3 regions of the Rhizobium sp. 01L410 genome follow, and region 3 is predicted to be linked to each of the others. Evidence: predicted binding sites of a transcription regulator. Region 3 holds the regulator's gene; each other region holds the start of a gene.
What was found. The regulator PhoB, encoded in region 3, activates phosphate uptake and scavenging genes when phosphate is short. The targets are predictions, from matches to a motif close to TGTCATNNANCTGTCAT.

Region 1 (10,754 bases), on a different contig from region 3:
ATCGCGGCAAGGTGGATGTGCGCCATCAGGTGGCGCTGCGACAGGTGATTGAAACAGGCCTGCCGCTGATCTTCGCCAACCAGCTTGGCGGCCAGGACGAACTGGTCTTCGACGGCGCGAGCTTTGCCTTCAACGGCGACAAGTCGCTTGCCTTCCAGATGAGCCAGTTCGAACCGGCGCTTGCCGTGACCACCTGGAAGCGCGGCGACAACGGCTGGCGTTGCAGCGAAGGGCCGATGTCGCATATTCCGGAGAAAGAGGAGGCGGATTACCGCGCCTGCCTGCTCGGCTTCCGCGACTACGTCAACAAGAACGGCTTCAAGAATGTCGTGCTTGGCCTCTCCGGCGGCATCGACTCGGCGATCTGCGCGGCGATTGCCGTCGATGCGCTGGGCGAGGAGCGGGTGCGCACCGTCATGCTGCCCTATCGCTACACGTCCGAGGATTCGCTGAAGGATGCCGCCGAATGCGCCAAGGCGCTCGGCTGCCGCTATGATATCGTGCCGATCGAGGCGCCGGTGACCGGCTTTACCTCGGCGCTCTCGGACCTCTTCGAAGGCACCGATAGCGGCATCACCGAAGAAAACCTGCAGAGCCGCGCCCGCGGCACGATCCTGATGGCGATCTCCAACAAGTTCGGCTCGATGGTCGTCACGACGGGCAACAAGTCGGAAATGTCGGTCGGCTATGCGACGCTTTACGGCGACATGAACGGCGGCTTCAATCCGATCAAGGACCTCTACAAGATGCAGGTCTATGCGATCTCGCGCTGGCGCAATGCGCATGTGCCGCCGGATGCGCTCGGACCGTCAGGCGTGGTGATCCCGCAAAACATCATCGACAAGGCGCCCTCTGCCGAACTGCGGCCTGATCAGACCGACCAGGATTCGCTGCCACCTTATCCGGTTCTCGACGACATTCTCGAATGCCTCGTCGAAAAGGAAATGGGTGTCGACGAGATTGTCGCGCGCGGCCACGATGTCGCGACCGTGCACCGGATCGAGCATCTGCTCTATCTCGCCGAGTACAAGCGCCGCCAATCGGCGCCCGGCGTGAAGATCACCAAGAAGAATTTCGGCCGCGACCGCCGCTATCCAATCACCAACCGTTTTAGGGATCGGTAGGGGTATCATCAATTGCTGTTTGTCTAGATTGAGAGGTGACGAGCATGGCATTGCGCACAATTGCCTTGGATGAGCTCGATGGTTTTCAATTGGACGAAGCAAACCGGCTTTATTGGCGGGGCGAGACGGTTGTTCTTGAGCGCCGGTTGAAGCTCGAAACATATCAGATTGTTCTCGCTACATTGGCTACGGTCGGCGCCGTCGCATCTGGAATTCATCCTTTCCTGGTGAGTTGGCATCTTCTGAACTGAGGATTTCGTGTCCTTGAACCTCAGTTCGCTTTTGAAGCGCTGCGCCTTTATCGAAACGCAGATGCATGGCACAAACCGCATGCAAATCAGAATGAAGCGGAACGGCTAAGCGCCGGGCCGCAGCAAATGCGGGAGGCATGCATGCGCAGTTCGGTCGAGATCTACAACATCCTCACCGGTCAGAGCCGGGTCGTGTTCCAGACGGAGCAGCTGATCGAGGCGCCGAATTTTTCGCCCGATGGCCGCTACCTACTGCTGAACGGTGATGGCCTTCTCTATCGTTTGTCACCGGATGGTGAGGGCGGTCTGCAGCAGGTCGATACCGGCTTTGCCACGGCCTGCAACAACGATCACGGCATTTCGCCCGATGGCCGCCGCTATGTGATTTCCGACAAGACCGAGCACGGCAAATCCTGCATCTATACGCTGCCGTCGGAAGGCGGCGCGCCAAAGCAGATCACCGAAAACCTGCCATCCTATTGGCATGGCTGGTCGCCTGACGGAAAGGAACTCGCCTATTGCGGCATCCGCGGCGATCTCTTCGACATCTATACGATTTCCGTCGATGGCGGGGCCGAGCGGCGGCTGACGCATGGCGAGGGGCGCAATGATGGGCCTGACTATTCCTTCGACGGCCAGTGGATCTATTTCAATTCCAGCCGCACCGGGCTGATGCAGATTTGGCGGATTCATCCCGATGGGACCGGCCTCGAGCAGGTCACGCACGACAATTACGGCAACTGGTTTGCCCATCCGGCGCCTACCAACGACAAGGTGCTGCTGCTTTCCTACGACCCTGACGTCTTCGATCATCCGCGCGACCTGCATGTGCGGCTGCGGTTGATGGATATGGACGGCGGCAATCTGACGACGCTTTTCGAGCTGTTCGGCGGGCAGGGCACGATCAATGTTCCCTGCTGGTCACCTGATGGTGACGAGTTTGCCTATGTCCGGTATTTCCCGGCTACTTGAAGCGTCTCGTAAAAGCGGGCAAGACGCTTCGGTCAGGTGCCCGCTTGTCGCGGGAGAATCGGGAATCCGGTGCAAGCCCGGAACGTGCCCAACGCTGTAAGGCCGACGCCTGCCGCATCATGCCACTGGTTGACACCGGGAAGGCTGCGGCGGGCGGATGACGCCAAGTCAGAAGACCGGCCTGGCATCATAGACTGATCCCGTGCGGACGGCGGGGCGGTTGCGTTGTTGGGGATTTGACGATGCGGCCCATGAACAAGGATGCGCTTGAAGGCGCGTCTGCCTTTTCCGCTGACGAGCGCGACGCCGTCTACCGGGCGATCATGACCCGGCGCGATGTGCGCGACCAGTTTCTGCCTGATCCCATCCCATCCGATGTGCTGATGCGGCTGCTTGAGGCCGCACACCACGCGCCCTCGGTCGGCTTCATGCAGCCCTGGAATTTTATCGTCGTCGAAGATGTCGCTGTCCGCCAGCGCGTCTGGAACGCCTTCGACCGGGCGAACCGCGAGGCGGCCGGGATGTTCGATGGTGAGCGGCAGGCGACATACCGATCGCTGAAGCTCGAGGGCATCCTCAAGGCGCCGCTCGGCATCTGCATCACCTGCAATCCGTCGCGCAGCGGTGACGTCGTGCTGGGGCGCACGCATAACCCGCGGATGGATAGCTATTCGACCGTCTGTGCCGTGCAGAACCTCTGGCTCGCGGCACGGGCTGAAGGCATCGGCGTCGGCTGGGTCAGCATTTTCCACGAGAGCGAGCTCAAGGACATTCTCGGCGTGCCCGTGCATATCGAGATCGTCGCCTGGCTCTGCGTCGGCTATGTCGATACGCTCTATAGCGAGCCCGAGCTGGCCGTCAAAGGCTGGCGGCAGCGGCTGCCGCTCGACGAGCTGATCTTCCGCGATGGCTGGGGCCGCCGCTAATTCCGCTGTTGCTGCTGCGGCTGCGGGCCCGATGTTGCCGGGTTCTTCAGGTCGATACTGCCCTGGTCGCCCGCGAGAAATTGCGGGCCGATCTGGCGTACCTTGCTGTTTCCGGGGTCGTAGGGGCGGTCCGGTACCTGTGCCTGCGGCGCAGCCGGTGTGGGGGCGGCCGTTGCCGGCGGCTTGGTGGTGATTGTCGTGATCGAGCCCTTTGGCGGCGGCGCGCTGACGGTCTGGTTCTTGCGCATCTGCTCGTAATAGGCGGTCAGATTGCAGGTGCAGGAGGATTTCTCGCCGGGTGCCCGGTTCTTGTAGGCGAAGGCGTTTGGCATGGCGCTGTAGCGCGCGCCGGTCGCGGCCGAGATCATGTTGGCGGCGTCGGTATTCGAAACGTCCTGATAGAAAAGTTCGGTCTCGATGCCGGGACACATTTTCGAGCAGGTCGAGGCGTCGCGGCTGAAATCGATCGAGGTCGCATTGGTGCTGATCGGGAAGAAGCCGCCGTCGCAGCTGCGCACGCACATGGTGCTGACATGCGACATCATCTCGCCGCGCGGCACACCATATTGCGTGTTGCCTTCTTCGCCGTTGCCGAGCGGAATGAAGGTGTCGCCGCGCATCGCCTGTTCTTCGGTACTTGGCGCAGGGACATAGGCGCGCTCGTCCGGCTGATAGCCCGGATCGTCGTTGCAGCCGTTATCGTCGAGGGCGGCCATCAGTTCGCGGCGTTCGTTGACATCGCTGCCGCCGGCCTCCCGCAGTTGGTTGCGGCGGTCCTGGAGGTAGTGGATGTTGTCGATCATCCGCGATTCCGATTCCTGCAGATCGCTGCAGTAGCGGTCATTCTCGCCGCCGATGACGACCATGCTGTCGACACTGCAGCCGTTGCTGCGCAGGTCGTTGCGCAGCTTGCGTAGCTCGAGGTTCTGTTCGGCTATGGCGCTTGCATATTGACGGATCTCCGGGCCGTTGCCGATCACCTGCGGCAGGTCGGCAAGGCGTCCGCGCAGATCTTCGCAGATCGCGCTGGTCTGCGCCGCCGCGGGCGCGGCAGTAGCGAGAAAGAGAGCAAGGGTCAGGCTTCGGCGTTTCACGGTATCATCCCGCAGCATAGTAAACCGGAAGCGGCAGAGCATTTGCCGCATCCGTTCTGTCTAGCTGCCTTCCGTTAACAAGCTAACGACGGAATTCTAACGCATTTTTCCGATCTACGGCAAATCACGCCGGCTGCTGGGCCTCGACGACGGCGAGCGCCGCCATATTGACCACACCGCGCGACGTCACCGACGGAGCCAGGATGTGGGCCGGGAGCGCCGTGCCGAGCAGGATCGGGCCGACATGCAGGCCGTCGGTCATCGACTTGACGACACCGAGCGTGATGTTGGCGGCATCGAGGTTCGGGAAGACCAGCAGGTTGGCTTCGCCGTGCAGCGTGGTGGAGGGCATGACGCGCTTGCGGATTTCGTCGGCGATTGCGCTCTCACCATGCATTTCGCCATCGACTTCGAGATCGGGCGCGGCGTCACGGATCAGCTGCAGGGCACTGCGCATCTTGGTGGCGCTTTCGCTTTCGCGCGAGCCGAAATTGGAATGCGAGACGAGGGCGGCGCGCGGCGTGATGCCGAAGCGCTTGATTTCCTCGGCAGCCAGAACGGCGGATTCAGCCACTTCCTCGGCGCTCGGATTGAACGTCACGTAGGTGTCGGTGAAGAAGGTGGCGCCGCGCTGCGAGATCAGCAGGCTGAGTGCCGAGAAATCGCGGACATCCTTGCGCTTGCCGATGATCTGGCGAACGTCGCGCAGGTGCTTCTCGTAACGGCCTTCGAGGCCGCAGATCAGCGCGTCTGCTTCGCCGCGGCGCAGCGCCAGCGCACCTATGACGGTGGTGTTGGTACGCACGATCGTGCGGGCCGCTTCCGGGATGACACCCCGGCGGCCGACGAGGGACAGATAGAGATCGACATATTCGCGGAAGCGCGGATCGTCTTCCGGATTGATGACGGCGAAGTCGGAAAGCGGGCGGATGCGCAGGCCGTAGCGTTGCAGGCGGGTTTCGATGACCTGCGGACGGCCGATCAGGATCGGTTCGGCAATGCCTTCTTCGATGAGAACCTGAGCGGCGCGGAGCACGCGTTCGTCTTCACCTTCGGAGAAGATCACTCGCTTCTTTTCGGCAGCCTTAGCGGCCGTAAAGATCGGCTTCATGATGAAGCCGGAGCGGAAGACGAAGCGGTTCAGCTGGTCGAGATAGGCGTCGAAATCGGTGATCGGACGGCGTGCGACGCCGCTCTCGGCCGCTGCCTTGGCGACGGCAGGCGCGATGCGCAGGATCAGGCGCGGATCGAACGGCGAGGGGATCAGGTAGTTCGGTCCGAAGATCGGCGTTTCACCAGAATAGGCGCGGGCGGCGACATCGGACGGCTCTTCGCGGGCGAGGCCGGCGATGGCGCGGACGGCTGCCATCTTCATCGCTTCGTTGATCTCCTCGGCGCCGCAATCCAGCGCGCCGCGGAAGATGAAGGGGAAGCAGAGAACGTTGTTGACCTGGTTCGGGAAGTCCGAGCGCCCGGTGCAGATCATCGCGTCCGGGCGGGCGGCGCGGGCGAGTTCTGGCATGATCTCCGGCGTCGGGTTGGCGAGCGCCATGATCAGCGGCTTTTCGGCCATCTGCTCGAGCAGTTCCGGCTTCAGGACGCCGGCAGCAGAGAGGCCGAGAAAGACATCGGCGCCGCCGATGTTTTCGGCGAGTGTGCGGGTATCGCTCTTCTGCGCGTAGACGGCTTTCCACTCGTCCATGAGCACGTTGCGGTCCTCGTAGACGAGGCCTTCGATGTCGTGGACCCAGATGTTTTCGCGCTTGGCGCCGAGTTCGACGAGCAGATTGAGACAGGCGAGCGCCGCAGCGCCGGCGCCAGACGTGACGATCTTGACGTTGCTGATCGACTTGCCGGCCAGTTCCAGGCCGTTGAGGATGGCGGCGGCGACGATGATGGCGGTGCCGTGCTGGTCGTCATGGAAGACGGGGATTCGCATCTTTGCGCGCAGCTGCTGTTCGATCTCGAAGCATTCAGGCGCCTTGATGTCTTCGAGGTTGATGCCGCCAAAGGTCGGCTCCAGCGAGGCGACGGTCGAGACCATCTGCTCGACGGTCGAGGCATCGACCTCGATATCGAAGACGTCGATATTGGCGAATTTCTTGAAGAGAACGGCCTTGCCTTCCATCACCGGCTTGGACGCGAGAGGGCCGATGTTGCCGAGGCCGAGAACGGCGGTGCCGTTGGAGATGACGGCGACCAGATTGGCGCGCGAGGTATAGTCGGCGGCCGTCTCCGGATCGTCGCGGATCGCGAGACACGGCGCGGCGACACCAGGCGAATAGGCAAGCGCCAGATCGCGCTGGTTGCCGAGCGGCTTGGTCGCCTGAATTTCGAGTTTGCCGGGGCGGGGATAGCGGTGGAAGAACAGCGCCTGTTCGTCAAGAGTTCCACCTGTCAGGTTCTTCTCCGTCTTGGATTTGTCCTGATTATCCATTGCCTTCTCCAATACCGCAGTCATGTCGTTTGAAGCCTTCTCCATACAACAATCAGTGCGGCGGGACAGCGGGAATTTGAGGTTGAAAGCGGAAAACTCTTATGCCCGGAGGATGCGTCAAACAACCGCGCTGTCATCTTCCTGAAACACGAGTCTGATTTTGGAAGGCCAGATGAACGATGGGGCACGGGCAGGATGCCTGTGATGGATTACATGGATACGCGACACTTCCGTACGCTCTTCATTTCCGATGTGCATCTCGGTTCCAAGGCTGCCAAGGCCGACTTCCTGATCGACTTTCTGCGCCACCACGAGGCAGACACGATCGTCCTCGTCGGCGATATCGTCGATGGCTGGCGCCTGAAGCGCAGCTGGTACTGGCCGCAGGTCTGCAACGACGTCATCCAGAAACTGCTGCGCCAGGCGCGCAAGGGTACGCGCGTCGTCTACATTCCCGGCAATCACGACGAATTCCTCCGCGACTTCCCGGGCATGCATTTCGGCGGCATCGAAGTGGCCGAGCGGATGATGCACGAGGGCGCCGACGGGAAGAAGTATCTGGTGCTGCATGGCGACGAATTCGACGTCGTGGTCCGCAATGCCCGCCTGCTCGCCTATCTCGGCGACTGGGCCTATGACATGGCGATCCGCATCAATATCGTTCTGGCCGCCATCCGCCGCCGCATGGGCATGCCCTACTGGTCGTTCTCGGCCTGGGCCAAGTTGCAGGTCAAGCATGCCGTCAACTTCATCGGCGAGTTCCAGCGCGTCGTCGCCGACGAGGCCCGCAAGTGCGGTGCCGACGGCGTCATCTGCGGCCATATCCACCATGCCGTGATCGAGGAGATGGATGGCGTGCGCTACATCAATACCGGCGACTGGGTCGAGAGCTGCACGGCGATTGCCGAGCATGAAGACGGCACTTTCGAACTGATCACCTGGAATGCGATCGCCAGCAGCGAGCCGGTGACTTTGAAGCTGACGCACCAGCCCGAGCGCGCGCCGCAGGCTGCCTGATTTTCATCCCGCCATATTGCAAGACATTTAGCCGTTGCCCCCGGGCAACGGCCCTATTTATTTTTTAAAACGTTTCAAATGGGCTATTTCTCGCCATAGTCGCCCCTAGGTTGATGTGTTAGGCAGCGCACAGTTTCCTGCAGGTCCACCATGATTCCCGCCCAGAATGCCTCTGTCGATGAGGGGGCTCCGCCGCGTTTCCGGCTGCTCAGCGCCCTGTCTTACTGCGCCCCGCTGATCGTCAACGGTGTCGCGCTTCCATTCTTCCCTGTCTGGCTTGCTGTTCACAAATTCACCGATCACGAGATCGGCGTCATCCTTGCCGTGCCGATGGTCGTGCGCGTCCTCGTGGCACCGGTTGTGGCGATGTATGCCGACCGGATGAAGGAGCGCGCCGACGTGCTCCTATGGTCTGGCGGGCTGTCGCTGCTGACGGCGATCGCACTTTACTGGACGACGAGCTTCTGGCCGGTGCTGATCGTCTACAGCGTCCAGGGCGCCACCTTTGCGCCCTATGTGCCGATCGTCGAATCGATCGTTATTTCGGGCGTCCGGCGCTGGGGTCTGGATTACGGTTCGATGCGTGTCTGGGGATCGATCGCCTTCATCGTCTCGACGATGATCGGCGGCGAAATGATCGGCCTGTGGGGTGGCGATATGGTGCTGCCGGTCATGATCTTTGGCTTTGCGATGACCATGGCGATGGCGATCTACTGTCCGCGTATCGGCCCGACGCGGCGCCGCAATACGCCTGTCGATCTGCAGCAGGCAACGGGTAGCTCGTTGCGTCAGCCGCATCTGCTGGTGCTGCTCTGGGGCGTGGCGATCCAGCAGTCCAGCCACGCGCTGCTCTATGCCTTCGCATCCATCTATTGGCATCAGCTCGGCTTCACCGGCACGCAGGTCGGTATTCTCTGGAGCGCCGGCGTGGCCTCCGAGGTTCTGGTGTTCTTCGTCTCGAAGCATCTCAGCCGCCGCTTCAATGCCTGGACGCTGATCCGCTTCGGCTGCGCCATGTGCATCTGCCGCTGGATCCTGTTTCCGATGCATTGGGACTTCGCAGGCTTCTTCTTCCTGCAATGTTTCCATTCCTGCACCTACGCCTTCGTGCATACGGGCGTGCAGCGGCGGATCGTGGCTTCGGTGCAGGCGACGCAGGAATCCTCGGCGCAGGGCGCCTATTTCTTCTACAACGGCATGTTCCTGGGCCTGATGACGCTCGCTTCAGGCTATCTGTATGCCTGGCTCGGCCTCGCCAGCTACTACGTCATGGCGCTGGTCGCGGCGATCGGCATGGCGCTGGTGTTCGTCGCCTATTACCTTCAGCCCCAGAGCTCTTTGTCCGGCGGGAAGACGAGGGACGCTTCGTAGCGCAGGCCGGGCTCGCGATCCCTGGCGAGCAGCAAAGGTCCGTCGAGATCGACGAATTCGGCGTCCTGCGCCAGCAGCACCGCCGGCGCCATGGCGAGCGATGTGCCGACCATGCAGCCGAGCATGATCTGGAAGCCCAGCCGCTGCGCTTCGCGCTTCATCGCCAAGGCTTCCGTCAGGCCGCCGGTCTTGTCGAGCTTGATGTTGATCGCGTCGTAACGGTCGCGGAGGCTGGCGAGATCGCCAGTGTGATGAACGCTCTCGTCGGCGCAGACGATGACAGGCCGCTTGATCACCGCGAGCATCTCGTCCTTGCCGGTCGGCAGTGGCTGTTCGACGAGCGCGATATTCATTTCAGCGGAGATCCGCAAGTGATGTTCGAGCGCCTCCTCCGGCCAACCCTCGTTGGCATCGAGAATGATTGCCGCGCTGGGGGCTGCGGCGCGAACAGCGCGGATGCGGCTTTCGTCGTCGCCGGTGCCGACTTTGACTTTCAGCAGCGCGCGTCCGGCATGTTCCCGCGCCTGTGCCGCCATCACCTCGGGCTCGCCGAGCGATATCGTATACGCAGTCGTCAGCGGCTTTGCCGCCGCAAGGCCGATGGTGGCCGCGACGGCGGCACCGGTCAGCTTGGCCTCCAGATCCCAAAGGGCGCAATCGACGGCATTGCGGGCAGCACCGGGCGCCATCGCCGACTGCAGGTCATCTCTTGAAATACCGGCCTCGATCAACGGCCGTGCCGCTTCGATCTGTGCCTCGACACTTTCCATCGTCTCGCCGTAGCGGCGATAGGGCACGCATTCGCCCCAACCGATTCTGCCATTTTCCCTCAGCGTGACGCTGATCACCTCCGCGGAGGTCTTGGCGCCGCGCGATATGGTGAAAGTGCCCGCGATCGGGAATGAATTCATTTGGATTTCGAGGGACCGTGGCATATTTGCAATCCTGAAAGCATGGAAATTCTGCGGGGCTTGAGTATATTAACCCGCCGGGCGCGCGAGATGTTCGCGAGTCGGCAATGTCGCCGCAAGCCCTGAAAGACACAAGCATTTTGAAGCCCGAGCCCAGCAAAGCCGCCTCACTCCACGTGGACGACCAAGCCAAAGGCTCCGGGCGATTGGTGTGTCTCGAAGGCAATTGGCGCAGCGGCAACATCCACACCGTTCTGAAGGATTTCGAAGCGCTGTCTCGCGGTAACGGCGATCTGACGCTCGATCTTTCCGATGTCACCGATATCGATACTGCCGGTGTCTGGCTGCTGGTGCGGCTGAAGCTCGAAGAGGAGGCCGCCGGCCGCCAGGTGCATTTCGAGGGCACCAATCAGCACATCGACGAGATGATCGAGGAATTCTCGCAGCGGCCGGAAAAGCAGGAAGCGGAACCAGCGAAGAAGCGATCGCTTGCCGAGAGGATTTTTGCGCCCATCGGCAAAATGGCCTACGATCTGTGGGATAATTTTGCGGCAGCGATGTATATTCTCGGTTCCGCAGTGCGCGGTGCGCAGATGAAGTTCGGCCGCGGCAGCGGCGTTTCGCCGGCCTCGATCGTCAACCAGATCGATC
Region 2 (10,754 bases), on a different contig from region 3:
GCTGCGGGTATCAGCCGGATGCCGACATAGAGATGCATCAGAAGGCCGATGGCCATGACGCGGACGAAGAAGGCGGAAGGGCGCATGAGAAATCCGTCAATGGAAGCCGGCCGCATGATGCGAGAGCGGCGTGCCAGAGCAAATAGGAACTGCGGCACGCCAGTAAAAGAGGCCATGCTGCTCGGCCATCTCGGCGGCGCGCCTCTTGCGGAAGCGGCACGCCGTCGAACCCGCGGGCGACGATCAGCCGGCGGCGGCCATCGCGGCTTCCAGGCTGCGGCCGTCATTCGCCCACAGATGCTCGATCTGCAGGGCAGTCGGATCCGGGAAGATGTAGGCGTCACCGTTTTCGATGCCGCGGACGATATTGACCGCGACATGCTCCGCCGTCGCCTTTTCGAGCGGGATATGCCTGGCGAGATCGGTATCGACGGGGCCGGGATAGATGCCGATGACATCGATGCCGGAAGCCTTCAACGTGGCGCGCAGCGTCTGCGTCAGCGATTGCAGCGCAGCCTTCGAAGCCGAATATCCGCCGAGCGGCGGGGCGGAAACCAGGCCGACGATGCTGACGACGTTGACGATCGTGCCGGAGCCGCGGGCGATGAAACCGGGCGCGAAGGCGCGGATGACACGCAGCGTCCCGTAATAATTGGTCTCCATGTCGCCGTTCAGTTCTTCATGCGTGCTGCTGATGAAGTCGTTGAACGCAAGGCTCCCGGCATTGTTGAGCAGCACATCGACATCGGGCGCGGCGGCAAGCGCCTGCTTGACCGAGGCATCGTCGGTCACATCAAGCTGCAGGGGCACGACGCGGGCATCGGCGAAATCGGGAAGCGACGCGACATTGCGGGCTGTGGCGTAGATCTTCTTGACGCCAGCGCCGAGCAATTCCTTGACGGTGGCTGCGCCGATGCCGCGGTTGGCGCCCGAAACCAGGACGGTCTTATCTCTCAGTGACATTTGCTTTCCTTCCAGGCCATCGCTGCGGCCATAGGTTCGAAAATTTAGTAAACAGATCTGTTTACATCATGAATGGATAAACAGATCTGTTTACCGTGTCAACGCAGTTTGCTAAAGCTGTCGTCAGACGACCGTGAGGAAATGAGACATGCCCGACGCCGCGCCGATCCCGGCCAAGAAACTCGAAATCCTGAAACTGGCCTTCGACCGCTTTTACGATGGCGGCTTTCATGCCACCGGCATCGACACCGTCATGGCCGAGAGCGGCATCTCCAAGCGCACGCTCTACAAGTATTTCGCCTCGAAAGAGGACCTGATCGAAGCGGTGCTCGATTATTATGGCGAGGGCATCGCGGACGCTTATTTTGCCCCTGCAACGGCCACAGATGGCGATCCGCGCCAGCAGATCCTCGCCTGTTTCGACAGCCGGCGCATGCAGCTGGAGGCAGACCGCCGGGGCTGCCTGGGGATCAAGGCTTCGCAGGAATATGCCGGCAAGCACGAAGGCATCGCGGCGCGCGGTGAACGTCTCGGCCTCCATGTCGAGCAGCGGTTCATTGGCATGTGCGGGCGTCTCGGCGTGGCCGATCCCGAAGGCCTCGGAAAACAGATCGCCATTCTCTTCCAGGGCGCATTGCTGATGTCACAGGTGTGCCGCAATCCCGCACCCTTTGCTTCCGCCAAGGCGGCGGTCGAGACACTACTTCAAAGCGCAAAGCGTTGAGCTGATCGCTTGGGGCACGTGCCGCCGTCGCACTACGCTTCCCTCTCAGTGACCACCGCCGCCGGGTTGCGGGCTCTTCGGTGGCGTGACATTGCGCAATAGCGGCACCAGCGCAGTGGCGACGACGAAGGCGGCCATGATCACCCGGAAGGCATCGGCATAGGCCATGGTAGAGGCCTCGCGGTAGGCGAGCCTGAAAAGTTGCTTCAAGGCGGCCGTCTGCCCGTCGTTGATGCTTCCGGCGATCTCTGAATAGCGCCGCGCAACGCCGCCCGTCAGCCGCTCCATCGCACCATTCGCAGGCGTCAGGTTGGAGGCGATGGCGTTGAAATGCATGTTGGTCCGGTTGTTGAGGATTGCCGCGCTGACGGCAATGCCGACGGCGCCGCCGAGATTGCGCATCATGTTGAACAGACCGCTGGCATATTTCAGCCGTTCGGGCGGCAGACTGCCGAGGCCGAGCGTCACAGCGGGCGCGACGGCAAAGACCTGCGGAAAGCCGCGGAACACCTGTGGCCAGAAAAGCTGGTCGCCGCCCCAGTCATGGGTGATGGCGCTGAAGCCCCACATCGAGATGCCGAAGGAGGCAAGCCCGAACATCATCAGCCAGCGGATATCGTAGCGCTTGGCGAGCATGATGTAGAAGGGAACGCCGAGCATCGATGCAGCGCCGGTGGAAAAGACGGCAAGTCCGGTCTCCCAGGCATTGAAGCCGCGGACATAGCCGAGAAACAGCGGCGTCAGGTAGATGGTTGAAAATATGCCGATGCCTGTCACGAAGGAAAGCAGGCAGCCGATGGCGAAGTTGCGGTTTCCGAAGGCGCGCAGATCGACGACCGGTTTCGAATAGGTCAGGCTGCGGATGAAGAACAGCAGGCTGGAGATGCCCGCGATCGTTGCGGTGGTGCGGATCGTCTGGTCGTCGAACCAGTTGGCGCGCGTGCCTTCTTCCAGCGTATATTCCAGCGTTCCGAGTGCCACCGCCATCAGCAGGATGCCGGGATAGTCTGCTTCCTTGAGAAGCTTGATATCGGGCTCGTCGATCTTCACCAGGATGGCGACGAGCACGGCGATCAGGGCGCCGGGCACAACGTTGATGTAAAACAGCCAGTGCCAGTTCCAGGTATCGGTAATCCAGCCGCCGATAACCGGGCCGAGCGTCGGCGCGACCGAGGCGATGGTGCCGACGACCGCTGCCGCATAGACGCGCCGCGGTCCCTGGAAATAGTGGAAGGACGAGGTAAAGACCGTCGGGATCATCGAGGCGCCGAGCAGACCCTGCAGGGCGCGAAAGACGATCATGCTGTCGATGTTCCAGGCAAGGCCGCACAGCATGCTGGTCAGTGTGAAACCGGCGGCCGACGCGGTGAACAGCCAGCGCGTCGAGAACACGCGGGTCAGCCATCCCGACAGCGGGATGACGATGATTTCGGCGATCAGGTAGGCGGTCTGTACCCAGCTGATCTCATCCTGCGAGGCCGACAGGCCGCCGCCGATATCCTGGAGCGATGAGGCGACGATCTGGATGTCGAGCAGCGCGATGAACATGCCGAAGCACATCACCACGAAAGGCAGCAGACTGCGAACCCAGCTTGGCTGGGCAGGCGTGACGGGGGCTGTCATGGTCTATTCCTGATCAGGGGCGGGTGTCGACGGTCACCGTTGTCGAGAGGCCGGGCCGCAGCGCCTGATCCCTGACGGCGGTGTCATCGAGCGCCACGCGGACGGGCACGCGCTGGACGATCTTGGTGAAATTGCCGGTGGCGTTTTCAGGCGGAATGACGCTGAAGGTGGCGCCGGTGGCCGGTGCGATGCTGCTGATCCTACCGGTCAGATCGTGGCCGGGATAGATATCGGCGACCACAGTCACCTTCTGCCCGGGCTTGATGACCGCGAGCTGGTCTTCCTTGAAATTGGCGTCGATCCACAGTCCCTTTTCAGGGATCACGCTCAGGAGATAGCTGCCATCGGAAACGAAAGCGCCGACCTGGGCTGCCCGGTTGCCGACGTAGCCATCAACGGGCGAGCGGACCTCCGTGTAGCTGAGATTGAGCAGCGCCGTCTCTGCATCGAGCCTGGCGCCATCAAGCGCCGATTGCGCCTGGGCGATCTGGGTGTCCAGAACCTGTATCTGCTGCCGCGCGGCCGTCAGTCCGGCGTCGGAAGCGGCGACTGCGGCCTTCGCCTGCGTGTCAGCGAGCACAGCCTTCTGGGCGTTCTGCTCTGTTCCTGTGCTCTGGGTCGCCAGATTGCGATAACGCACCGCGTCGATCTCGGTGAAATCGGATGCCGCCTTCTTGGCAGCAAGGTCGGCTTCCGCCTGCTTCACCAGCGAGGCCTGAAGCGCCGACTGGGCGTGAAGATTGTCGAGGCTCGCCTGCTGTTCGCGCACTGCCGCCTCGGCGCGATCGACGGCCGTCTTGAATGCGCGGCTGTCAAGGCGCACCAGCAACTGACCTGCCGTCACCCGCTGATTGTCATCAACCAGAACAGCCTCGACATGGCCGGAAACCCGCGGCGAGAGCGCCGTGGTATTGCCGCCGATATAGGCGTCGTCGGTGGTCTCGAGATAGCGGCCGGTCTGCGACCAGTAATAGCCGTACCATCCGGCGCCGCCGGCGATGGCAATGAGTGCAAGAATGCCGAGCGGCCGCTTGAGGCTTCTCTTCGGCTTCAGGGGAACGGCGCCCTGCGTGAGTTCGGATTCAGTCACGACCTTATTCATGGCCATGCTCCAGTCTTATTGTTCTTGGTTGGGGGCGGGGCGCTCGATCAGCGCCATACCGGACGCTTCGGAGCGCAAGGGATAGCGCAATCGCAACGTCTCGCTAGCGGCAGGCCCGGCGGCGACGTCATATTGCGGCTTGGCGAGCGGGTTTCCGGTCTCGCGGTCGACAAGCACCGGATCGGCCCAGGCGCCGCTTTGCTTGTCGACGATGACAAGGCTCGGCCCTTCAGGTGCGAAATGCCGGTTGCTCCAGGCGATCATCGACCAGATGACCGGGCGGAAGTCCTCGCCGCAGGCCGTCAGCACATATTCGAAACGTTGCGGCCGCTCCTGATACGCCCGCCGTTCCACCAGCCCCGCCTTGACCAGATTGTCGAGGCGGCGCGTCAGCGTCGCGGTGGCAATGCCGAGGTTCTTCTGAAAATCGTCGAACCGCGTCACGCCGCGCAGCGCATCGCGCAGGATCAGAATGCTCCACCATTCGCCGACGCGGTCGAGACTGCGGGCGACAGGGCACTGCATGGATTTGAAGCTCTTATTCTGCATCGTGTCACCAAGTAACTTTCATCATGAAAGTTACATTACGCCGACCGATTGCACTTTGCAAGCCGTTTGCTTGTGTTGCGAAATACAGAGCTCCGGCGCGCCGGCATGGCCGAAACGCGAAGGGCCAGCCGTGGTGTCGGCTGGCCCTTCGCGGATCGCAGAAAAATCAGATGGAAGGATCAACCGATCCTTTTGCCTGCAGCGTCGAAGAAATGCAGCGCTGATTGCGCCGCGCCGATCGTCACGCGGGCGTCGATGGCGATCTGCGACCGGCCTGGGACGCGGAAGACGATGTCCTGGGTGTTCGGCAGGGTGCCGTGGACATAGCTTTCGGCGCCGACGAGCTCCACCGCGCCGACGCGGACATCTGCCGTGAAGGCGTCGGGCTTGCCGGGTTCGGCGAGGTGCAGGTCTTCAGGGCGGATACCGAGCGTTGCGGTGCCCGGCGGCAAAGGCGTGGCGCCGTTGCCGAGAGCAAAGCCGGCGCCGCTGGTCTCCAGCAGGTTCATCGACGGCGAGCCGATGAATGTGGCGACGAAGGTGGTCGCCGGCTTCTCGTAGAGCTCGATCGGTGTGCCGACCTGTTCGATATGGCCGCCGTTCAGGACGACGAGCCGGTCGGCGAGCGTCATCGCCTCCATCTGGTCGTGGGTGACATAAACGCTGGTGGTCGCCAATGCCCGCTGCAGCCGCTTGATCTCAACGCGCATCTGCACGCGCAGTTTCGCATCGAGATTGGAGAGCGGCTCGTCGAACAGGAAGGCTGCGGGTTCGCGCACGATGGCGCGGCCCATGGCGACGCGCTGGCGCTGGCCGCCCGAGAGCTGGCGCGGCTTGCGCTCCAGGAAGGGCTCGATCTCCAGCGACTTTGCCGCCTTGACGATCCGCCGCTCGATTTCGTCCTTCGGCGTGTTGCGGTTCTTCAGGCCGTAGGCGAGGTTCTGGCGCACCGTCATATGCGGATAGAGCGCATAGTTCTGGAAGACCATGGCGATATCGCGCTCGGAGGGTTCGAGATCGTTGACCACGCGGTCGCCGATGCTGATCTCCCCGGAACTGATGCCTTCCAGGCCGGCGATCATTCTGAGCAGCGTGGACTTGCCGCAACCGGAGGGGCCGACGAGCACCAGGAGTTCGCCGTCGGCGATCTCGAGCGAGACGCCCTTGATGACTTCGACGCCGCCGCCATAGGTCTTGCGGACGTCGTTGAGGGTGATCCTGGCCATTACTTCTCCGTCTCCACAAGACCTTTGACAAACCAGCGCTGCATCAGCACCACGACGAGGATGGGCGGAATGATCGCAAGGATCGCCGTCACCATCACGAAATTCCAGGGCGTTGCCGCGTCCGTGAAATCCACCATCTTCCTGAGGCCGATGATGATCGTGTTCATCTGCGCGTCATTGGTAACGAGCAGCGGCCAGAGATACTGCGTCCAGCCGTAGATGAACAGGATGACGAAGAGCGCCGCGATATTGGTGCGCGACAGCGGTAGCAGGATATCGCGCATGAAGCGGAATGGTCCCGCATTGTCGATGCGCGCCGCCTCCAGCAATTCGCCTGGGATCGTCAGGAAGAACTGGCGGAACAGGAAGGTTGCGGTCGCCGAGGCCATCAGCGGTAGGGTCAGCCCTGCATAGGTATCGATCAGGCCGAGATCGACGATGACTTTGTAAGTCGGCAGGATGCGCACCTCGACTGGCAGCATCAGCGTGACGAAGATCATCCAGAAGAACACCATGCGCAGCGGGAAGCGGAAGAACACCACCGCGAAGGCCGACAGGAAGGAGATCAGGATCTTGCCGACGGCAATCAGGATCGCCACCACGAAGGTGTTGAAGAGCAGCCGTTCGAGACTGACGCCGACGGCGCGCTCGACGCCGCCGAACAGCGCCTCGGTGTAATTTTCGGTGAAGTGGCTACCCGGCAGCAACGAGATCGGCGGCTTGATGATCTCCGCCGACGTCATCGTCGAGGCGACGAACGTATAATAGATCGGGAAGGCGACGATGATGATGCCGATGATCAGCATCAGGTGGCCGATGAGGCTGGCGATGGGGCGTTTTTCGATCATTTCAGACCCTCACGCATAATGTACCCGCTTCTCGACGAAGCGGAACTGGAAGGCCGTCAGCGCGATGACGATGATCATCAGGATCACCGATTGTGCCGCGGACGAGCCGAGATTGAGGTTCACGAAGCCGTCGTTATAGACCTTGTAGACCAGCGTTTCCGTCGCCTTGGCCGGGCCGCCGCCAGTCACCGAATGGATGATGCCGAAGGTGTCGAAGAAGGCATAGACGGTGTTGACGACGAGCAGGAAAAATGTGGTCGGCGCCAGCAGCGGGAAGACGATGGTCCAGAAGCGGCGGCTGCCGCGGGCGCCGTCGATAGCGGCCGCCTCGATCAGCGATTTCGGGATAGCCTGCAGCCCGGCGACGAAGAACAGGAAATTGTAGCTGATCTGCTTCCAGGCGGCCGCGACGATAACCAGCGTCATCGCCTGGTTGCCGTTCAGAAGCGGATCCCACATGAAGCCGTTGCGCCGCAGGATATAGGCGAAGGTGCCCATCGCCGGATTGAACATGAACAGCCAGAGCATGCCGGCGACGGCAGGCGCCACGGCATAGGGCCAGATCAGCAGCGTCCGGTAGAAGGTCTGCCCGCGCACCACCTTGTCGGCTGCCGTCGCCAACGCCAGCGCCACGACCATCGAGAGAAGCGCCGTCAGCACACTGAAGACGACGGTGACATAGAGCGAGTTCAGATAATTCGGGTCGGCGAAGACGTCGCGGAAGTTTGCGAGGCCGACGAAGCCGCTCTTCAGGCCGAATGGATCTTCGCGCTGCATCGATTGATAGAGCGCCTGGCTGGCGGGCCAGAAGAAGAAAACCACTGTGAGGATGATCTGTGGGGCGACCAGGAAATAGGGAAGGATCTTGTTCGGAAAGACGACGCGCTGCACGGCGATCTCCTTGACATGAAGGGGCCGCCCGCAGCCTCCAGGGATGCGGGCGGGAACGCCGTATTTACTGGCCGATTGCCTGCTGGATCGCGGCATTGCCGCGTTCGACGGCCTTGTCGAGCGCTGCCTTGGCATCCTGCTTGCCGGCCAGCATCGCTTCGAACTCTTCGTTCATGATGTCGCGCACCTGCGGCAGGTTGACGAGACGCACGCCCTTGGAGTTTTCGGTCGGCGCCTTGCCCATCATCTGCAGGATCGGCGTTTCGCGGCCCGGGTTCTTTTCGTAGAAGCCGGACTTCTTGGTGTCTTCATAAGCGGCCATGGTCACCGGCATGTAGCCGGACACCTGGTGCAGGCGGGCCTGGATCTTGGTCTGCGACAGGAAGTGGAAGAACTGGGCGATGCCCTTGTATTCCTCGTCGCTCTTGCCGGCGAAGACCCAGAGGCTGGCGCCGCCGGGGATAGTGTTCTGCGGGCGTCCTTCGCCTTCATAGTAGGGCAGCTGGCCGATGCCGTAGTTCATGCCCGTCTTGATGATGTCGCCGAGACCGCCGGACGATTCCGTCATGATGCCGCATTCACCGGAGGTGAAGAGCTGCTTGGCTTCCGAGGTGCGGCCGCCGTAGCGGAACGTGCCGTCCTTGGCGAGATCGGCGATCGCCTGGAAATGCTGGACGAAGAGCGGCGAGTTGAATGCGAGCTTCACATCGGTGCCGGCAAGGCCGTTCTCGTTCGAGCCGTAGGACACGTTGTTCCATGCGGCCAGGTTCTCGGTCTGGATCCAGGTGAGCCAGGTCGAGGTCAGGCCGCAGGCAGACGCGCCGCTCGACTTGATCTTCTTGGCCGCTTCGAACACTTCGGGCCAGGTCTTCGGCGGGCTTTCAGGGTCGAGGCCGGCCTTCTTGAAGGTGTCCTTGTTGTAATAGAGGATCGGCGAGGATGAGTTGTAGGGGAAGGACAGCATCGTGCCGTCGGGCTTCGAATAATAGGCGGCGATGCCGGGCAGGTATTCCGACTTGTCGAACTTGAAGCCGCCCTTTTCGAGAACCTGGGCTGCCGGCATGATCGCGCCCTCGGCGCCCATCATCACGCCGCTGCCGGCGTCGAAGACCTGCAGGATCGCGGGCGGCTGCTTGGCGCGGAAGGCGGCGATGCCGGCATTCAGCGCTTCCGGATAGGTGCCCTTGAAAACCGGGACGATCTTGTAGTCTTTCTGGCTTTCGTTGAATTCCTTGGAGAGCTGGTTGACCACTTCGTTGTTGGCGCCCGCCATAGCGTGCCACCACTGCAGTTCGGTCACCGCAAAGGCACTCGAAGCGAACGAGAGCGACAAGGTGATGGTTGCCGCGGATGCGGCCATGAAACGAATGGACATGGTTCCTCCCTATGTGTCCTGCCGTGCCGTTTTGAACGGAGCACGGCCTGCCGGCGCAGATCCTCCTCGATCCCACCGGCCGGTTTCGTTACGAAACTTTCCGCATACAAAACGAAAAGAAACGAACTGGCAAATGAAATTGTGAAGGTTTTGTGACATAGTGTTTGTGACAGTTTTGTCGAGGGCGCCTTTGGTCGAATTCGCAAGCCATCTTCTCTCCCGCAAGACGACCTGATAGCGTCGGCGCCATGCATTCCTCTCTTCAGCTTTCCCCTGATGACAAAGCCCTGCTCGACGGCCGCCATGGTGAGGCGGCGGCTTTTGCCATGCGGCTTCTGGTGCGTTTCGCCGAGGCTGTCGGCGCCACAAAACTGGTGGATATCGAAGCGGCGCATATCGACGGCTGTCTCTATCTCGGCGAGGTCAGCCTCGATTTCGTCGAGCGCATGGTGTCCTGGGGCGGCCGTGTCCGCGTGCCGACGACGCTGAATGTCGGTTCGGTCGATCTCATCCATCCCGAACTTTTCCGCGGCGACGAGGCGCTCGGCCGCAACGGTGCGCGGCTGATGAGGGCGCATGAGGAGCTCGGCTGCGTCCCGACCTTCACCTGCGCGCCCTACCAGACGATCTTCCGCCCGCGCTTCGGGGCGCAGATCGCCTGGGCGGAATCGAATGCCATCGTCTTTGCCAATTCGGTGCTCGGCGCCCGCACCAATCGCTACGGCGATTTCATCGATCTCTGCTGCGCGCTGACTGGCCGGGCGCCCTGTTATGGGCTGCACGTCACCGAAAACCGGCGCGCGACCGTGCTCGTCGATATCGAGGAATTTGCTGGGGGTGAGCGGGATGCCGGGTCGATCTGTGTCGCTGCCGGTCACGCCATCGGCCGCCGCTGCGGCGATCGCATCCCCGTCATCCGCGGGCTGCCAGAGGAGAGTTCAGAGGATGATCTCAAGGCGCTCGGTGCCGTTGCCGCCTCGGCTGGCGCCGTCGCGCTGTTCCACGCCGTCGGGCTGACGCCGGAGGCGCCGACGCTGGAGGAAGCCTGTGGCGGGGTCGAGCCGCAGGAGACAATCCGGCTCAGCCGCACTGATATCCGCGACACCATCCGCAATCTCTCGACGGTGGCGGAAGGGACGCCGCTTGCGGCCGTCAGCATGGGAACGCCGCATTTTTCCATCGGCGAGTTCGAGCGGCTGATGCCGCTGCTCGCAGGCGGGAAAGCGGCGATCGATATCTACATCAACACCAATCGCGAGGTTCTGGCGGAGCTTGAAAATCGCGGCTGGCGCGTGGCGCTGGAAGCGGCGGGTGTGACGCTCGTCATCGATACCTGCACCTATGTCACTGCGATCATCCGCGACATGTCGGGTGCGGTGATGACCAACTCGGGCAAGTGGGCCTATTACGCACCCGGCAATATCGGAGTCGATGTCGCCTTTGGTTCGCTCGC
Region 3 (10,754 bases):
CAGGAGCGGTCGAAGAGCACGAATTCGCCGGCCGTGGGAAACTGGCTGATATAGCGCTGGAAATACCATTGCCCGGCTTCGCGTTCGGTCGGTTTCGCCAGCGCGACAACGCGAGCAAGACGCGGGTTCATGCGGGCCGACGATGCGGAAATCGCGCCGCCCTTGCCGGCGGCATCCCGGCCCTCGAACAGCGCCATCACCCGCTTGCCGGTTGCCTGCAGCCAGAACTGCACCTTGACCAGTTCGATCTGCAGCTTCTCAAGATCTTCGAGATAGTCCTCTTCCTTCAGCTTCTTCTTGTAGGGAAAGTCGCCGGATTCGAGCGCGTTGTCGCTGATCCAATCGGGCAGGACCGGATCATCGACGTCGAAGACACGCTTCTTGCCCCTGATCTCTAGTTCGACTGCGCGGCTTTCGACATCCTCGCCCATGATTTCCTCCAGCAACGTCGGCTTTTGAGCAGGCGATCATATTTCGTGTGAAAAATCAAATCTCTCGGGGAATTCAGAAAAAGCTGTGTGTTTCCACGGCTTGTTTCGTGGCTGGTGGCCGCAGCCGAAAACTTCTGTCATGAATCAGCGCTATCAGGCAAAGTTTGAAGCGATAAACAGGACCCGATGCGGGCGAGGGGCACGTGGAAGAGGAAACGCCGTGGACATCGGGGCTGATGGCCCGCATCAGGCAGGAACGGCCAGTGCTTCTGGCCGCGCTCGTCATCGGAATGGTGGCGCTGGCGGCAGACATGAATAAATGGGGCGTCCTGGCCCTTGTTGCCCTCATGCTGCTTGTCGTCATCATGAATGCCGAGCCCGCCGTGCAGGCGAAGCTCGCCGAACTGCCCATTCCTGAACCGGAAGCGCCGAAAAGCCGTCTGCCGGAGGTTTCGGCGACGCTTGCCGGACTTGATATTCCCGTCATGGTGCTGTCAGGCGATGCCTCGGTTCTCTTCCAGAACCGGGCGGCCGAAAAGGCTTTCGGCGAGATGATCATCGGCGCCCATATTTCCGCTCGTCTCCGTTCGCCCGGCATTCTCGACATGGTGCGCGAAACCATCGTCACCAACGCGCCGAACCAGATCGAGCATTCCGAACGGCTTCCCTCCGAGCGGGTCTATATCGTACGCAGCGCGCCGATCGATCTCGGCGGTGGCGAAAATGCCGAGCATTTCTTCATCCTGTCCTTCCGCGATATTTCCGAGGTGAGGCGCATCGACCGCATGCGCTCGGACTTCGTGGCCAATGCCAGCCATGAGCTGCGCACTCCGCTCGCCTCTCTGCGCGGCTTCATCGAGACCATTCAGGGCCCGGCGAAGAACGACGCAAAGGCGCAGGAACGCTTCCTCGGCATCATGTTCGATCAGACGACGCGCATGAGCCGCCTGGTCGATGACCTGCTGTCTCTGTCGCGCCTCGAGCTGAAGTCGCATATCGCGCCGGATGAGAAGGTCGATCTCGTTCCGTTGCTCGGCCATGTCCGGGATTCGCTCGCCCCGCTGGCGAAGGATGTCGGCGTCGAGATCAACCTTCATCTGCCGGAAGGTCAGGCCGAGGTGCTCGGCGATCGCGACGAATTGGTGCAGGTCTTCGAGAACCTGATCGAAAACGCCTGCAAATATGGCCAGGAAGGCAAGGCCGTCGACGTTACGGTCAAGAACGGGTCTGGGCAGCCGGTCGAAGTTACCGTCGCCGACAAGGGGCCGGGCATCCCGGCCGAGCATGTTCCGCGTCTGACGGAGCGCTTTTACCGCGTCAGCATCGAGGACAGCCGGTCGAAAAAGGGCACCGGCCTGGGGCTTGCCATCGTCAAGCACATCCTCACGCGCCATCGTGCACGGCTGATCGTCAAGTCCGAGGTTGGCAAGGGAACGGCCTTTACGGTGCGGTTTTGACATAAAGCCGCAACACATCCATAACATCGAAAATTTTTATTATTACATTTCAATAATTTAAGCTGTCACAAATGTTTCACCAAAGTGACATAAAAGCTCTGTGCATCAGGGGCTAAAGAGTGGCTGCCGATGAAAAAAGGCAATGCGAGGGCCCTGGGGGGCCTGCCCACACAAAGCCCAATGCCGGGAGATTTTTTGATGAACACGCTTAAACTTACCGTTGCCGCTCTCGCCGCAACCGTTGCTTTTGCAGGCGCTGCAGCCGCTCGCGACCAGATCCAGGTTGCCGGCTCGTCCACCGTTCTGCCTTACGCAAAGATCGTCGCTGAATCCTTCGGCGAAACCTTCACCAACTTCAAGACGCCGGTCGTTGAATCCGGCGGCACGGGCGCTGGCCTCAAGGAATTCTGCAAGGGCGTTGGCGAAGACACCATCGACGTTGCAAACGCTTCGCGTCCGATCAACAAGAACGAACTGGAAGCCTGCAAGACCGCCGGCGTTACCGACATCCAGGAAGTGAAGATCGGTTATGACGGTATCGTCTTCGCAACCGACTCGTCCAACCCTGACGTCGCCTACGTTCCGGAAGATCTCTACAAGGCTCTGGCCGCTCAGGTCGTCGTTGACGGCAAGCTCGTTGCCAACCCTTACAAGAAGTGGTCGGAAGTCAATCCGAAGCTCCCGGCTGTTGATATCGCTGCCTACATCCCGGGCGAAAAGCACGGCACCCGCGAAGTCTTCGAACTGAACGTTCTGGCCGCTGGCTGCAAGGCTTCGGGCGCACTCGACGTCATCGCCAAGGAAATCACCGACAAGGCCGCTCAGCAGAAGGCTTGCGTCGCAGTCCGTAAGGACGGCGCTGCAGTCGATATCGACGGCGACTATCCGGAAACGCTGGCACGCATCGCTGCCAACAAGACCGGCGTTGGCGTCTTCGGCCTCTCCTTCTACGAAAACAACGCTGACAAGCTCAAGGTTGCTTCGATGAGCGGCATCGTTCCGTCGACAGAAACCATCGCTGACGGCACCTACCCGGTTTCCCGCCCGCTGTTCTTCTACGTCAAGAAGGCACATCTCGGCGCCGTTCCGGGCCTGAAGGAATACGTCAACTTCTTCGTATCCGACCAGATGATCGGCCCTGACAGCCCGCTCGTCGAATACGGCCTCGTTGCTGCTCCGGACGCCGAGCGCGAAGAGATCCGCAAGGCCGTAGAAGCCGAAAAGACGATGTAATCAATAAGCTGGCGCGGTGCCTTGGGGGGTGCCGCGCCGGTTTTCGACTGAGGTACCCTTGCCCGGTCAGGCGCAAGGTTTCGAGTTTCTCCATGATTGGGAAGCCGGCGGCGATATCGCAGCCCGTGCTTTTGGGGCCGAGCGCCTGGGGACGTAAAGAATGAGCACATCCATTATACTCTTGTGTCTCGTGGTGCTTGGCGCGCTGGCCTATGTGGCCGCCCGCAGCCGAGCCACGGCACTTGCCGGGGGCAAGTCTTCCGTGCTGCATTCGCGGCCGGGTTATTACGGCGCTTATGCCGCCATCTGGGCCATCCTTCCGGCCCTGATCGTTCTCTGTGTCTGGCTCGCCGCCAGCCCAGGCATCATCGAATCCACCGTCCGCGAATCCTTTCCCGATGATGTGAAGGCGAAGACCACTGCCGAGCAGGATCTGAGCTACAGCATGGTCGCGACCGTCGGCCGCGGCCTGAACCTGCTCACATCCGAAGAAGTCACGGCAGTCGGCTCCGACACCAAGGCAGTTCAGGCCAAGCTCAACGAGAAGGGCGTTCCGCTCGCCGGTGAGCCGCAGCCCTACATGCTCGATGCCGCCAAGCTGCTGAATGCCGAAAGCGCTTCCAGCCGTCTGATCATGAGCGCGATCGTGCTCGTACTTGCCGTCGGCGGCGCGCTCTACGCCCTGCGCGGCGTCAAGCCACGCTTCAGGGCCCGCAACCGCGTCGAGCGCGTCATGCTCTGGGGCCTGTTGCTGTCTTCGTCTATCGCCATTCTGACGACCATCGGCATCGTTCTGTCGATGCTGTCGGAAGCCATTCGCTTCTTCGCCAGCGTTCCCGCCGCGGACTTCTTCTTCGGCACCGTCTGGGATCCGCGCTTCGCGGGTGCCGGCAGCTCGTCCTTCGGTCAGTTCGGCCTGATCCCGCTGTTGCTCGGCACGCTCTACATCGGCGCCGTCGCCATGCTGGTCGCCGTACCGGTCGGCCTCTTCGCCGCCATCTACATGGCCGAATACGCTTCGCCGAAAATTCGTTCGCTTGCCAAGCCGCTGCTCGAAGTTCTGGCCGGTATCCCGACCATCGTCTACGGCTTCTTCGCGCTCGTCACCGTCGGCCCGTTCCTGCGCGATCTGTCGTCGCAGGTCAGCGGTCTTCTGACCGGCGACTACACGAACTTCATCCAGGCACAGAGCGTTCTGACCGCCGGTATCGTCATGGGTATCATGCTGATCCCTTACGTGTCCTCGCTGTCCGACGATATCATCACCGCCGTGCCGCGTGCGCTGCGTGACGGTTCGCTCGGCCTCGGCGCCACGCGCTCCGAAACCATCAAGAAGGTCGTGCTTCCCGCCGCTCTTCCGGGCATCGTCGGTGCGCTGCTGATGACCGCATCGCGCGCCATCGGCGAAACAATGATCGTCGTGCTTGCAGCCGGTGTTGCCGCCCGCATCCAGATCAATCCTTTCGAGCCGATGACGACGGTGACGGTCAAGATCGTCAACCAGCTGACGGGTGACCTCGAGTTTACCTCGCCGCAGACGCTGGTCGCCTTCGCGCTCGGCATTACCCTCTTCTTCATCACGCTTTGCCTCAATATCTACGCGCTCTACATCGTGCGCAAATACCGGGAGCAGTACGAATGACGAATATTGTTTCTCCCGTTGCAGGCATCACTGTCTCCAAGGCTCCAGCACGCCGCGACATCGGCATCAAGCGCCGCTATGCCGCAGAACGCCGCTTCCAGGCCTATGGCATCGCTGCCATATCTTTCGGCCTGATCTTTCTGGCGATCCTGCTCTCGACGGTCATCCGCCAAGGCTATACCGCCTTCCAGCAGACGGCGATCACGCTTCCGGTGGAATTCACCGAAAAGACGATCGACCCGAGCAACAAGCGTGCAACCGATCCGTCGGTCCTCGTCTCCGCCAACTATGGTGCCCTGCTGCGTGACGCCATCGTCAAGCAGCTGAATGTGAACGCCTCGAGCCGTCCTGACGTCCGCGATGCTTCGGCCATGCTCTCCAAGGGCGCTCCGATCCAGCTGCGCGACATGGTCGTTTCCGACCCGTCGATCATCGGCAAGAGGGTCAATGTCACGGTGCTTGCCGACGCCAATATCGATAGCGCCAGCAAGGGCCAGATCGATCTCTCTGTCGACGAGAAGAACCGCAAGGTGAACGACAAGCAGGTCGGCTGGATGAACGAGCTGAAGGCGAGCGGTGCTCTCTTCAAGCAGTTCAACACAGGCCTCTTCGTCAATGGCAATTCCAGCCGTCCGGAAGCGGCAGGTCTGGGCGTCGCTCTCATCGGCTCGCTCTACCTGATGCTGATCGTTCTGGTTCTTGCTCTGCCGATCGGTGTCGCCGCCTCGATCTATCTTGAGGAGTTCGCGCCGAAGAACAAGCTGACGGATCTGATCGAGGTCAATATCAACAACCTCGCTGCTGTTCCGTCGATCGTCTATGGTCTGCTCGGCCTCTCCGTCTTCATCAATTTCATGGGCCTGCCGCGTTCCGCATCGCTGGTCGGTGGCCTGGTGTTGACGTTGATGACGCTGCCGACCATCATCATCGCCACCCGTGCTGCGTTGCGTGCCGTACCGCCGTCGATCCGCTCGGCCGCTCTCGGTCTCGGCGCATCGAAGATGCAGATGGTGTTCCACCACGTGCTGCCGCTCGCCATGCCGGGCATCCTGACCGGCACCATCATCGGCCTGGCGCATGCGCTCGGCGAAACCGCGCCCCTGCTGCTGATCGGCATGGTCGCCTTCGTCGCCAATGCGCCGACCACGCCGCTCGATCCGTCCACGGCACTTCCGGTCCAGGTCTATATGTGGGCCAACGAAGCCGAACGCGCCTTCGTGGAGCGTACCTCGGGTGCCATCATCGTCCTGCTCCTGTTCCTGATCGTCATGAACATCGGAGCCATCCTCTTGCGCCGTCGCTTTGAGCGCCGCTGGTAAACGGAGTAGAAACCCATGAACATGTTGACAGAAGCAGCAGTTGAGAAGGCTCTGGACCAGAAGATGAACAGCATCCCTTACAAGATGATCGGCCAGGACGTTTCGGTCTATTATGGCGAGAAACGTGCGCTTTTCGACGTCAAGCTGAACATCCGTGAAAACACCGTGACCGCGCTTATCGGCCCGTCCGGCTGCGGCAAGTCCACCTTCCTGCGCAGCCTGAACCGTATGAACGACACGATCGACAATTGCCGCGTTACCGGCAAGATCACGCTCGATGGCGATGATATCTACGATCCGGATATCGACGTCGTCGAATTGCGCGCCCGCGTCGGTATGGTGTTCCAGAAGCCGAACCCGTTCCCGAAGACGATCTACGAAAACGTCGCCTACGGCCCCCGCATCCACGGCCTCGCCAAGTCGAAGGCCGACATGGACCAGATCGTCGAAACCAGCCTGCAGCGCGCCGGCCTCTGGAACGAGGTCAAGGACCGTGTGCATGAATCCGGCACCGGCCTGTCTGGCGGCCAGCAGCAGCGTCTCTGCATCGCCCGCGCCGTCGCGGTCTCGCCTGAGGTCATCCTCATGGACGAACCCTGCTCGGCGCTCGATCCGATCGCAACCGCAAAGGTCGAGGAGCTGATCCACGAGCTGCGCGAAAGCTACACGATCGTCATCGTGACGCACTCCATGCAGCAGGCGGCCCGCGTCTCGCAGCGCACCGCCATGTTCCACCTCGGCAACCTCGTCGAGGAGAACGACACCGACAAGATGTTCACCAATCCGGACGATCCGCGCACCCAGGACTACATCATGGGCCGCTTCGGCTGATCTTTGGCGTCACGACTTCCGATAGAGACACTCAAGGACATTTCCCATGGCATCGACACATATCTTTTCTGCATATGACGAAGATCTGAAGTTCCTGACCCGCCGCATCTCCGAGATGGGCGGTCTGGCGGAACAGATGGTCTCCGACGCTGTGCGCGCGCTGGTCAATGGCGACGGCGCACTGGCGCAGAAGGTCATCTCCGACGACGTGATCCTCGATCACGCCGAGCGCGAGATCAACGACAAGGCGATCGTCACCATCGCCCGCCGCCAGCCGATGGCGTCGGACCTGCGCGAGATCATGGGGTCGATCCGCATCGCCGCCGACCTCGAACGCGTCGGCGATCTCGGCAAGAACACCGCCAAGCGCGTCATCGCCGTGCAGAGCACCGGCGTTCCGCGCAAGCTCGGCCGCGGCCTGGAGCATCTCTCCGAACTGGCGCTCGTCCAGCTAAAGGAAGTGCTCGACGTTTACACGACGCGCGCCGCCGACAAGGCGAAGTCGATCCGCGAGCGCGACGAGGAAATCGACGCGATGTACACCTCGCTGTTCCGCGAGCTCCTGACCTATATGATGGAAGATCCGCGCAACATCACCAGCTGCACGCATCTGCTGTTCTGTGCCAAGAACATCGAACGCATCGGCGACCACGCCACCAACATCGCAGAAACCATCTACTACATGGCGACCGGCGCCCAGCCGGAGGGCGAGCGTCCGAAGGACGACACCGCCAACACCGTCGGCGCGGTCACGGAATAATATCCGGACCGGGCCTCAGGAGACAGAACAGAATGATCCCGAGAGTTGCAGTCGTTGAAGACGAAGAAGCACTGAGCGTGCTTCTTCGTTACAATCTCGAAGCCGAAGGTTTCGAGGTCGACACCATCCTGCGCGGCGATGAGGCGGAAATCCGCCTTCAGGAGCGGACGCCGGACCTTCTTATCCTTGATTGGATGCTGCCTGGCGTATCAGGCATCGAGCTTTGCCGCCGGCTGCGCATGCGCCCGGAGACCGAGCGTCTGCCGATCATCATGCTGACGGCGCGCGGCGAGGAAAGCGAACGCGTTCGCGGCCTGTCGACCGGCGCCGACGACTATGTCGTCAAGCCGTTCTCGACGCCCGAGCTCGTCGCTCGCGTCAAGGCGATGCTGCGCCGCGCTAAGCCCGAAGTTCTCTCGACCGTGCTGAAATGCGGCGATATCGAACTCGACCGCGAGACGCACCGCGTTCATCGCAAGACCCGCGAAGTCCGTCTCGGACCGACCGAGTTTCGCCTGCTGGAATTCCTGATGGCCTCTCCCGGCCGCGTCTTCTCGCGCTCGCAGCTTCTGGATGGCGTCTGGGGTCACGACATCTATGTCGACGAGCGCACCGTCGATGTCCATGTCGGCCGTCTGCGCAAGGCGCTGAACTTCTCCAATATGCAGGATGTCATCCGCACCGTTCGCGGCGCTGGATATTCGATGGAAGCTTGAAGCTTTCGGAATTGAGACACAAAAAAACGGGCCGTAAGGCCCGTTTTTCGTTTGTGCTTACCCGGCTCAGTTTGCCCGGGCTGCTGCCCTGCGGCGCTCGTTGACCGGTTGGTAGGCCAGACGCTGGTGGTAGGTGCAGTAAGGCGAAGAATCCGGGCTTTCGCAGCCGCAGAAGTGGAAATCGTCCTTCAAGGGATCGCCGACCGGCCACTTGCAGGTGCGCTCGGTGAGCTCCGTCAGGCCGAGACGGCGGGAAATCGGGACGATCACGTTCTTGGCGGGACGGTATTCCATCTCCTCCATCACGTCGATTTCGATCTCTTCCTTCAGCATCGTCGCGCCCTGCTGGCGGGTGACCGTACGGGTCGTCGCCAGACGCGATGCGTAGGTTGGGGCGCGGGGTGCTGCCGCCGTACGCTTGGGAGCGCGGGCAGCCGTGGCGTTGCCGCCGGCCTTCGCACGGCCCGGCAGCGCCAGACGGTGAACCTTGCCGATAACGGCGTTACGGCTGACGCCGCCAAGCTGGGCAGCGATCTGGCTCGCGCTCAGCCCTTCGGACCACAGTTTCTTGAGTTTCTCGACCCGCTCGTCTGTCCAGTTCATGCCCTGTGTCTCCGCCGTTTAAGCGTTGCGAAGGCAGAATCCCTCACTGTTTGCCCCGGACGAATCCGACACAAGAAACGCTTGACTAATTTTGGTGACTAGTTCCGCCGCATGCAGTCTAGTAATTGAGTTTTAACCTAGTGTGAGGCTGACTCCGTGACAAGAGTCGCAGGAATCCGGATGAATCGAATTCGGGGTTTTCCCCAACTTGCTTCCCCTGAGAGTCATTTCTGCAACATTAGCTGTTGATAAAACGCGACATTGCTTGAGCGTCTCTCAGAAGCCACGAAAGCCGCAGTTTTGTTGACATTGCAGTGCGAAAAGTAAATAGTGCAAGTCGCCGCCGAAAGGCGGCATTTTTAATTTTTCGGACCTGGTTTTTAGCCGGAGTCCGGTTGCCCGTAAGTTGACAGGAGACCGCGCCATGGCTGAAGCCGCGCCGCTATATGATACCTATTCTCGTGCCCCATTGCGGTTCGAGCGAGGTGAGGGCGTGTGGCTGATTACCGAAAGCGGCGAACGATATCTGGATTTCGGTGCCGGCGTCGCGGTGACCTCGGTCGGCCACAGCAATCCGCATGTCGTGGATACCCTGAAGGCACAGGCCGACAAGGTCTGGCACCTGTCCAACATCTATGAAATCCCCGGGCAGGAAAAGCTCGCCAGGCGGCTGACGGAGGCGACTTTCGCCGACAAGGTGTTCTTCACCAATTCCGGCGCGGAAGCCCTGGAATGCGCGATCAAGACCGCACGCCGCTACCAGTATTCGAAGGGCCATCCCGAGCGTTTCCATATCATCACGTTCGAAGGCGCCTTCCACGGCCGGACGCTGGCGACGATCGCTGCAGGCGGGCAGGAAAAGTACCTCGAAGGCTTCGGCCCCAAGGCGCCTGGCTTTGACCAGGTGCCCTTCGGCGATATCGACGCTGTGCGCGCCGCAATCACCGATGCGACCGCAGGCATTCTGATCGAGCCGGTTCAGGGCGAGGGTGGCATTCGCCCTGTGACCACCGAGTTCATGAAGGCGCTGCGCGCGCTCTGCGACGAGAAGGGCCTGCTGCTCATTCTCGACGAGGTCCAAACGGGCGTCGGCCGTACCGGCAAGTTCTTTGCCTATGAGTGGTCCGGCGTGACCCCTGACATCATGGCTGTCGCCAAGGGCATCGGTGGCGGCTTCCCGCTCGGCGCCTGCCTGGCAACGGCGGAAGCTGCGTCCGGCATGAAGGCCGGCACCCACGGCTCGACCTATGGCGGCAACCCGCTCGCCATGGCTGTTGGCGGCGCTGTGCTCGACATCGTCCTTGCCGAAGGCTTCCTGCAGCATGTCCGTGACGTCGCTCTGGTCTTCCGCCAGGGCCTGGCATCGCTCAAGGACCGCTATCCCGATGTGATCGAGGATATCCGCGGCGAGGGCTTGCTGCTCGGTATCAAGGCCGCCGTTCCCTCGACTGAACTCCTGGCTGCCATCCGCGGCGCCCACCTGCTCGGCGTACCTGCCGGTGACAATGTCGTGCGCCTGCTGCCGCCTTTGGTCGTCACGGCGGAGGAAGCTCGCGAGGGTCTCGCCCGCATTGAGCAGGCCGCCGAAAGCATTCGCGCATCGAAGGCCAAGAAGACGGCTTGAACGGATAGATGCCTTCCGGGGCAAACAGGTAAGGACGACATGGCTTCCCCCAAACACTTCCTCGATCTTTCGGCGATGAGCTCTGCCGATCTGCGAGTCATCATGGACGACGCGATGCTGCGCAAGCAGGCATTCAAA

Region 1: a site for PhoB is predicted at 6,936-6,952, ahead of AC1DV9_RS06190 (UDP-2,3-diacylglucosamine diphosphatase). Genes of this name have one in related genera too.
Region 2: a site for PhoB is predicted at 9,443-9,459, ahead of ugpB (sn-glycerol-3-phosphate ABC transporter substrate-binding protein UgpB). Genes of this name have one in related genera too.

Annotation. Positions count from the first base shown of each region.
Region 1 covers NZ_JBFTST010000002.1:332,232-342,985, forward strand. Annotated here, with positions in the region: gene AC1DV9_RS06160 (NAD+ synthase) at 1-1,124, shown strand, start outside; gene AC1DV9_RS06165 (hypothetical protein) at 1,169-1,375, shown strand; gene AC1DV9_RS06170 (TolB family protein) at 1,517-2,347, shown strand; cobalamin riboswitch at 2,365-2,546, shown strand; gene bluB (5,6-dimethylbenzimidazole synthase) at 2,590-3,273, shown strand; gene AC1DV9_RS06180 (DUF2865 domain-containing protein) at 3,270-4,367, opposite strand; gene AC1DV9_RS06185 (NADP-dependent malic enzyme) at 4,492-6,804, opposite strand; gene AC1DV9_RS06190 (UDP-2,3-diacylglucosamine diphosphatase) at 7,018-7,821, shown strand; gene AC1DV9_RS06195 (MFS transporter) at 7,972-9,192, shown strand; gene dgcA (N-acetyl-D-Glu racemase DgcA) at 9,144-10,127, opposite strand; gene AC1DV9_RS06205 (MlaE family lipid ABC transporter permease subunit) at 10,211-10,754, shown strand, end outside.
Region 2 covers NZ_JBFTST010000001.1:661,604-672,357, forward strand. Annotated here, with positions in the region: gene AC1DV9_RS02950 (metallophosphoesterase) at 1-86, opposite strand, end outside; gene AC1DV9_RS02955 (SDR family oxidoreductase) at 244-963, opposite strand; gene AC1DV9_RS02960 (TetR/AcrR family transcriptional regulator) at 1,112-1,687, shown strand; gene AC1DV9_RS02965 (DHA2 family efflux MFS transporter permease subunit) at 1,733-3,310, opposite strand; gene AC1DV9_RS02970 (HlyD family secretion protein) at 3,324-4,412, opposite strand; gene AC1DV9_RS02975 (winged helix-turn-helix transcriptional regulator) at 4,428-4,961, opposite strand; gene AC1DV9_RS02980 (sn-glycerol-3-phosphate import ATP-binding protein UgpC) at 5,141-6,187, opposite strand; gene ugpE (sn-glycerol-3-phosphate ABC transporter permease UgpE) at 6,187-7,035, opposite strand; gene ugpA (sn-glycerol-3-phosphate ABC transporter permease UgpA) at 7,045-7,926, opposite strand; gene ugpB (sn-glycerol-3-phosphate ABC transporter substrate-binding protein UgpB) at 7,991-9,301, opposite strand; gene AC1DV9_RS03000 (aconitase X) at 9,550-10,754, shown strand, end outside.
Region 3 covers NZ_JBFTST010000003.1:71,563-82,316, reverse strand. Annotated here, with positions in the region: gene ppk2 (polyphosphate kinase 2) at 1-431, opposite strand, end outside; gene phoR (phosphate regulon sensor histidine kinase PhoR) at 668-1,888, shown strand; gene AC1DV9_RS07595 (substrate-binding domain-containing protein) at 2,087-3,121, shown strand; gene pstC (phosphate ABC transporter permease subunit PstC) at 3,282-4,763, shown strand; gene pstA (phosphate ABC transporter permease PstA) at 4,760-6,082, shown strand; gene pstB (phosphate ABC transporter ATP-binding protein PstB) at 6,098-6,913, shown strand; gene phoU (phosphate signaling complex protein PhoU) at 6,960-7,673, shown strand; gene phoB (phosphate regulon transcriptional regulator PhoB) at 7,706-8,389, shown strand; gene AC1DV9_RS07565 (GcrA family cell cycle regulator) at 8,456-8,992, opposite strand; gene AC1DV9_RS07560 (aspartate aminotransferase family protein) at 9,417-10,616, shown strand; gene argF (ornithine carbamoyltransferase) at 10,656-10,754, shown strand, end outside.